Desulfosporosinus acidiphilus SJ4: one gene and its partner. Each later gene encodes a partner of the first gene's protein in a complex. Links are inferred from orthologs where the notes say so. Each region holds a gene or a part of one and is shown on either strand. Other genes may lie near its edges.

The links.
Region 2: the proteins of secY (region 1) and secG are in contact, whole or in part, in a crystal structure (PDB 5AWW), measured with the Thermus thermophilus proteins. The link is inferred for Desulfosporosinus acidiphilus SJ4 from one-to-one orthologs. Residues at the interface, in WP_096411648.1 of Thermus thermophilus: Leu14, Gln16, Arg17, Phe20, Ile34, Pro35, Pro37, Ile72, Arg108, Arg109, Asn112, Gln113, Arg116, Ile117, Ile120, Pro145, Gly146, Trp147, Phe152, Phe155, Val156, Val159, Thr160, Val162, Ala163, Gly164, Ala166, Leu167, Trp170, Glu173; in WP_223903268.1 of Thermus thermophilus: Tyr5, Ile9, Tyr12, Leu13, Ala16, Leu19, Val20, Val23, Leu24, Gln26, Glu27, Pro28, Gln30, Gly31, Ala32, Asp34, Leu35, Met36, Gly37, Gly38, Ser39, Ala40, Asp41, Leu42, Phe43, Ala45, Arg46, Val48, Tyr53, Thr56.

What each region holds. Positions count from the first base shown.
Region 1 is NC_018068.1:507,608-511,766, reverse strand. What follows is about bases 360-3,296. They hold secY (preprotein translocase subunit SecY), read right to left. Parts: upstream 2,503-3,296; coding sequence 1,216-2,502; downstream 360-1,215. Other genes in these bases: rpsE (30S ribosomal protein S5), read right to left, coding at 3,155-3,296; rpmD (50S ribosomal protein L30), read right to left, coding at 2,963-3,142; rplO (50S ribosomal protein L15), read right to left, coding at 2,504-2,944; DESACI_RS02495 (adenylate kinase), read right to left, coding at 559-1,200; map (type I methionyl aminopeptidase), read right to left, coding at 360-552. Also shown: more of map, read right to left, coding at 1-359; more of rpsE, read right to left, coding at 3,297-3,655; rplR (50S ribosomal protein L18), read right to left, coding at 3,683-4,051; rplF (50S ribosomal protein L6), read right to left, coding at 4,105-4,159. UniProt on the Bacillus subtilis protein: The central subunit of the protein translocation channel SecYEG. Consists of two halves formed by TMs 1-5 and 6-10.
Region 2 is NC_018068.1:4,770,994-4,774,230, forward strand. What follows is about bases 524-3,237. They hold secG (preprotein translocase subunit SecG), read right to left. Parts: upstream 2,136-3,237; coding sequence 1,911-2,135; downstream 524-1,910. Other genes in these bases: smpB (SsrA-binding protein SmpB), read right to left, coding at 524-594; DESACI_RS21770 (alpha/beta hydrolase), read right to left, coding at 809-1,600; eno (phosphopyruvate hydratase), read right to left, coding at 2,263-3,237. Outside these bases: more of smpB, read right to left, coding at 124-523. UniProt on the Bacillus subtilis protein: Involved in protein export. Participates in an early event of protein translocation.

The sequences.
Region 1 (4,159 bases):
GCCAAAATTAGGGATCTGCGGGTCTTCATGCATGGCTCGGCCAATCCCGTGCCCTACATAATCACGCACAACCGAAAAACCATGTTTCTCTACGTGCGTCTGAACTGCGTGGGATACATCATAAAGACGATTTCCAACCTTTGCCTGGGCAATACCTAACATTAGTGACTCCTCTGTGACCTTAAGGAGTTTAAGGAGATCTTCAGTAACTTCCCCGATTGGCAAAGTTACGGCGGAATCTCCGAAGTATCCGTCAATGACCGCGCCGCAATCAATACTGATAATATCTCCAGATTCTAAACTCCTTAAACTTGGGAATCCATGAACCACTTGTTCATTAACTGAAGTACAGAGGGTTGCCGGAAACCCGTTATAGCCTTTAAACGCCGGAATTGCTCCTTGTGCTCGAATATAATCTTCTGCCATGCGATCCAGTTCAAGGGTCGTTATTCCCGGCTTTGCAGCATCCCGCATTAGAGCAAGAGTATCTGCCACAATTTTTCCTGCCTTACGCATCCGCTTAAACTGATTTGCATTTTTAAGCTCTATCATGGTTAATTAGCCCAAGGCCTTAAGAATATCCGCAAAGACCTTATCGATTGGCTGATCGCCATTGATGCGTTTCAACAGTCCTTGTTGTTGATAAAAATTAATCAAGGGTTCTGTTTGATCATTATAGACATTTAAGCGGTTTTTGGCAGTTTCCACTGTGTCGTCGGAGCGTTGATAAAGCTCTCCGCCGCATTGACCACAGACGCCTTCCTGTTGGGGAGGATTGAAAATCATATGATATGAAGCTCCGCATTTACGGCAAACACGGCGGCCGGTTAGACGCGGAATCAAGACGTCTTCTGCTACTTCGATATTAATAACGCCATCAAGCTTCATTCCAAGACGATCCAAGATCTCATTTAAAGCATTCCCTTGTGCTAGTGTACGCGGGAATCCATCAAGTAGGAACCCTTCAGCACAATCAGGTTGTGCTAAACGTTCTGCAACAATTCCAATGGTTACTTCATCAGGAACTAATCCACCGGCATCCATATAGGACTTCGCTTTCAAACCTAAAGCTGTTCCGTCTTTAATAGCTGCACGGAACATATCACCTGTGGAAATGTGTGGGAAGTGGAATTTCTCCACCAGTGGACCTGCTTGAGTACCTTTACCTGCACCTGGACCGCCCATTAATATTATTTTCATCTCTCTCTTCCTCCTTTACTTCATAAACCCTTGATAATGCCTTGACATAAGTTGGGATTCGATCTGTTTCATCGTTTCAAGCGCAACCCCAACTACGATCAGAAGGGAAGTACCACCAAAATAGATGTTTTTAAGACCTGTCAGTCCCATGACTATTGTCGGTAGGATTGCTATCAATGCTAGGAATATGCCGCCTGCCAGCGTAATCCGGCTTAAGATCTTGGAGAGATACTCAGCCGTAGGGCGCCCAGGACGAAGGCCAGGGATAAATCCTCCATACTTCTTCAAGTTGTCTGCTACATCCGCTGGATTAAAGGTAACAGCCGTGTAGAAGTAAGTAAAGAATATTATGAGCACACCGTAGACCAACAAGTAAGGGATCGATTGAACCGTCCCATTCATGCTGAACCAAGTGTTGACAAATCTCGCAAATCCAGAAGTAGGCATCCATGTTGCAATGGTCTGCGGAAACGCGAGCAAGGAAATCGCAAAAATGACCGGAATAACACCGGCTTGATTAACCTTCAAAGGGATATGGCTGCTTTGTCCACCGTAGACACGGCGTCCAACAACTCTCTTGGCATACTGAACTGAGACCCTTCGTGTACCTTCCTGAACATAGATAACTCCTGCGATAATAAATACCACAATGACTGCTAAGCCGAGAAGGCTGAAGATATTGATCTCATGAACCGTAAACAAGCTGTATAAATATCCGAGGGCACTTGGAACCCGTGAAACGATACCTGCAAAAATAATCAGTGAGATACCATTTCCAACTCCGTTTTCAGTAATTGCTTCACCAAGCCACATTAAAAATGCCGTTCCGGCAGTCAGAACGAGGGCTACTAAAAGGTAAACCGCCCACTTCCATGCGGAGCTGGGAACCATTAAGGCAGTACGGATCCCAAAGGTAAGACCAAAAGCTTGAATAAACCCTAAAGCAACTGTTCCATAACGCGTATATTGCGTTATCTTTTTGCGGCCATATTCTCCTTCTTTAGAGAGTCTCTCTAAAGAAGGGATGACAATCGTCAGCAGCTGAAGAATGATGGAAGCTGTTACGTAAGGTGTAATACTCAAAGCAAATACCGTAAGCCGTTTGAAGGAACCTCCTGAGAGCGTGTCCATAAAATCGAACATGCCCCCAGTTCCAAGCATATTCTTCAAAACTTCATGATTTACAAAAGGAATGGGAATATGTGCTCCGATACGGAAGATCAGGAACATAAGAAGGGTGTAACCGATTTTCTTCCTGAGATCCGCTACATTCCACGCATTCTTCAGGGAATCGAAAATCATCCTATTCCACCTCTACTTTTCCACCAGCTGCAACAATTTTTTCTACCGCAGCCGGGCTGACTTTGTCAATTTTGACGGTCAGAGCTTTGGTCAATTCCCCCGTTGCTAAAATCTTGACACCATCTTTTACGGCCTTAATCAGACCGCTCTCTAAGAGGCTTTCAAGGGTGATTTCCGTCCCGTTTTCAAATCGTTCTAAATCCCGAACATTCAGGGCTACGATTTCTTTTCTGGATCTATTGGAAAATCCTCGTTTCGGCATTCTGCGATAGAGTGGATTTTGTCCGCCTTCAAAACCGGGACGGACACCTCCACCTGCTCGGGAATTTTGCCCTTTATGCCCTTTGCCGGCGGTTTTGCCGTTTCCCGATCCAATGCCGCGGCCAAGACGTTTCGGGGCATGAGTTGAACCTTCAGCAGGCTTGAGATCATGCAGTTTCATGCTCGCCCACACCTCCTTCTATTGAACTTGTTCGACTGTAACTAAATGCATGCATTTATGAATCATCCCTAAAATGCTCGGGGAGTCTTCATGAACGGCACTAGAGCCTACCTTACCTAAGCCAAGTGCTTGCAGTACTTTATGCTGTGCCTTAGAATATCCGATCGGACTTTTCGTCAGCGTCACTTTAATTTTCATGACCAACCCTCCTTAACCTAGAATTTCTTCTACGTTTTTACCTCGGAGTTTGGCAATCTCATCCGGACGCTTAAGAGATTTTAACGCAGCCATTGTCGCATTGACCATATTATGCGCGTTTGCCGAACCCAAAGACTTTGCTAAGATATCATGCACTCCTGCTGCTTCAAGAACCGCACGAACAGCACCTCCGGCAATGACACCAGTTCCTTTGGAAGCAGGTTTCAATAAAACTTGTCCTGCGCCAAAGATCCCAATAATTGGATGAGTAATGGTTGTTCCGTGCATAGGAACGGAATGGAGGTTCTTCTTCGCATCTTCGACGCCCTTACGAATAGCCTCCGGAACTTCACTGGCTTTACCCAGTCCTGCTCCAACACGTCCATGACCATCACCGACAACAACGAGAGCACTGAAACTAAAACGGCGTCCGCCCTTTACAACTTTAGCAACACGGGCTATATGAACAACCCTCTCGTTCAATTCCGACTTGTTTGCTTCGAATTTCGCCAACTTGATTTTTCCCTCCTTTACCCTAGCTTAAAAGCTGAGTCCAGCTTCACGTGCTGATTCTGCTAATGCAGAAATTCGGCCATGATAGATATTTCCGCCACGATCGAAAACAACCTGCGTAATTCCTTTATCAAGAGCCTTTTTAGCAATTAATTCGCCGACTTTTTGTGCCCCGGCAGTATTACCGCCGGACAGATTTGCTGCTTTAAATTCCGAGTCAAGAGAAGAAGCCGCAGCCAAAGTGACGCCAAGCTCATCATTGATGATTTGCGCGTAGATATGATTCAAGCTTCGGAAAACCGCTAAACGCGGACGATCAGCCATCCCGATAATAGTTTTCCGGATACTCTTATGCTTTTTCAAACGTAGAGCCTTTCGGTCAATGCGCTTAATCAAAGGGAACACACTCCTTTCGAACTGCAAGAGATTTTGCCCTTGCTATTTAATGATTATTTCTTAGCGCCGCCCTTTTTACCACCGGTCTTACCAACTTTACGGCGAACA
Region 2 (3,237 bases), 4.3 Mb from region 1 along the record:
ATTTTCAATGGAATGTAAGGATTATCATGGAATTAAAATTAACATTAGTAGAATTCAAGAAGAATATAATTCTGTTTTTAAACAAATCTTTAAAAAACCTTAGTGGACGCTAAATCTCCAAGTTTAATAATCCTTATTCCTTTCTTTAAGCGCTCTTTCAATTTCCCGTTTGCTTTCACGTTCTGCGAGGGACTGACGCTTGTCATAATTCTTCTTGCCTTGGGCGACTCCCAATTCAACTTTTGCCAAACCTCTTTTTAAATAAATCTTGACCGGTACCAAGGTTAGCCCTTGCTGCTGTATTTTTCCGACAAGTTTATTGATTTCCGACCGGTGCAATAGTAATTTTCTAGGCCTCAAAGGGTCGTGATTAAAACGATTTCCTTGTTCATAAGGACTAATATGCATTTGATAAACCCAAATCTCACCATTATTCAAATTGGCGTAACTGTCTTTTAAATTAGCTCTTCCGTTCCTGATGGATTTAATTTCAGTCCCGGTAAGAATGATTCCGGCTTCGATACGCTCTTCAATAAAATAATCATGGAAAGCTTTGCGGTTTTCAGAAACAACTTTAATTCCTTCAGAAGGCATTCATAACCCTCCTCTCGTTATTATTATACTACATATTACCACTATGTCATGGTTATTTCCTATTTTATCCACTCTTTTACCCATACAGCAGCTTTGTATTCCAACTAAACTAAGGTACTCAGGATTGACTGTGGAAGTGCCAAAACTATATTGCAGATGGTTTAAATATAGTCGAAATGGACATGACCAGATTCCTGCAATTAATGTAAATATATCATATCTCCGGATTAAAGTTATTGAATTCCTGAAGAAACCCGTCAACCTTTCGGACAACCTCGTCTCGTTCAGGCCCAAGTGTTAATATGTGTCCTGAATGCTCCCAAAAAAGCACTTCGGATTTTCGAGCATTAATGTTCTTGCTAATAAGCTGAACACTGATTGGGTCGACGGTAAAGTCTTTTCGGCTTTGCATCAATAAGGCCGGGCATTTAATCCTCTTCAGTTCACGGCGAACCTTACCAATAGCTTTGTTTAAGGATATCAGCGAATCTACCGGAATTTTATCGTAGACAAAACGTTCCGGCTTTTGCTGAGTTGATTTCGATTCCTCGGGGACAATTTGGCCGTTAGTTCTCGAATTCGGTTTTGCCACGAATTTTCGGAAAGGGCGAATCAGGCGAACGTATCGTGTCCTTCGGTCAGCCAACAGCATTGGAGAATTCATCGATACAATCCCATCAATTAAGTCTAGTGTTGCCAAATGGAGCACTAATAACCCTCCCATTGAAAGGCCGATACCGATCACGCGAGAACAGGATTTCCTTAATTCCTTCACACCGGCTTCAGCATCCCTGACCCAGTCTTCCCAGCGTGTCTTCGCCATCTGCTCCGGTGTGCTTCCATGCCCGGCGAGTCTTATTCCCAGCACAGTCCAGCCAAGACCGGACAATTGTTCGCCTAAATAGCGCATTTCGGAAGGCGATCCCGAAAAACCATGGATAAGTAGGCACCCTAAAGAATTTCCGGGAAAATAAAAAGGCTCTACTAAGCGTTTTTTCGGTTTCACTCAAATTCCCCCCTCGCAAAGCTAGATTTACGAAGAAAACTAGCCTCTCACTAAAACCCTTTACCTTTAACTAAAATCTTTTAACTTAAGCCTTTAACTATAGAACATTCTCCTTAATAAGGCACAATATATTAAATATATGTTGATTACAACGATATGAAACAATACTTCTTTGAAGCCTTCCAACAAGACAAACTATACACGAAAGGGGCACTTCATAGGAAGTGTCCCTCATGTATCAAAAATATAGCTTAGGTCTCAAGTTTCGAACTTGATGGTAGCCCGACCTTGATAACCTTTAACCCTAATTCTACTGAACCATACTTAATCCTAAAGAGGCCAGCAAAAAGACAGCTGCTAATATTGCCGTAACCTTGGCAAATAATTCGTCCATGCCTTTCTTCTTGCCAAAGATAGACTCTCCGGCACCGGAAATTGCGCCTGATAACCCCGCGCTTCTGCCGGATTGGAGAAGGACAGTTGCAATTAATCCAATGGAACTAAGAACTAAAACAACGATCAAAGCGATTTTCAAGTAAACACCCCCTAAATACAACATTCCGTTGTATGCCGTCCAAAATAGTCAGTAGGACTATTTTAGCACAAGCCTTCTTAAAACTCAACAAACCTATAAAAAGTATGTTGCTGGTTGGTAAGGGTTATTACTTACTTCTTGCCAGTGCCTTCCGACCGCGATAAATGGCGCTGTCACCGAGCTCTTCTTCGATACGAAGCAGTTCGTTATATTTTGCCACCCGTTCCGTCCGAGCGGGAGCCCCTGTTTTAATCATTCCGGCATTAACCGCTACCGCGATGTGGGCCAGAGTGACGTCTTCGGTCTCACCGGAACGGTGAGAAACAACCGCAGTGTATCCGGCACGTTTAGCCATTTCGATGGCATCAAGGGTCTCGGTGAGAGTTCCGATTTGATTTACTTTAATTAAGATAGAATTGGCGCATTTTGCCTCGATTCCACGCTCTAAGCGGGCTGGGTTGGTAACAAACAAATCGTCTCCAACGAGTTGAACTCGATCTCCCAAACGTGCAGTTAATTTAGCCCAGCCTTCCCAGTCTTCTTCGGCAAGACCATCCTCAATGGAGACAATGGGATAGCGGGTAATTAGGCCTTCATAGTAATCAATCATCTCTTCAGAACTCTTGGTAAGGCCTTCTCCTGCTAAATGATAAGCCCCGTTATCATAAAGTTCTGTGGCAGCAACATCCAAAGCTAAGGCTATTTGTTCCCCCGGAACAAACCCTGCTCTTTGAATGGCATCCATAATGCAAAGCAATGCATCCTCATTCGATTCGAGACTGGGGGCAAAGCCGCCTTCATCGCCAATGGACGTTGCCAAGGACTTTTCCTTAAGAACGGATTTCAGGCTGTGATAGACTTCGGTACCCATGCGCAGAGCTTCCGCAAAGCTCGTGGCTCCTACGGGCATGATCATAAATTCCTGAATATCTACGTTATTGTCCGCGTGTTTCCCGCCATTGAGGATATTCATCATTGGAACAGGAAGTTCTTTAGCATTGACTCCGCCCAAGTATTGATAGAGAGGCAAGCCCAAGGATTCGGCCGCGGCTTTGGCGGCTGCTAAAGATACCCCGAGGATGGCATTGGCGCCAAGTTTACC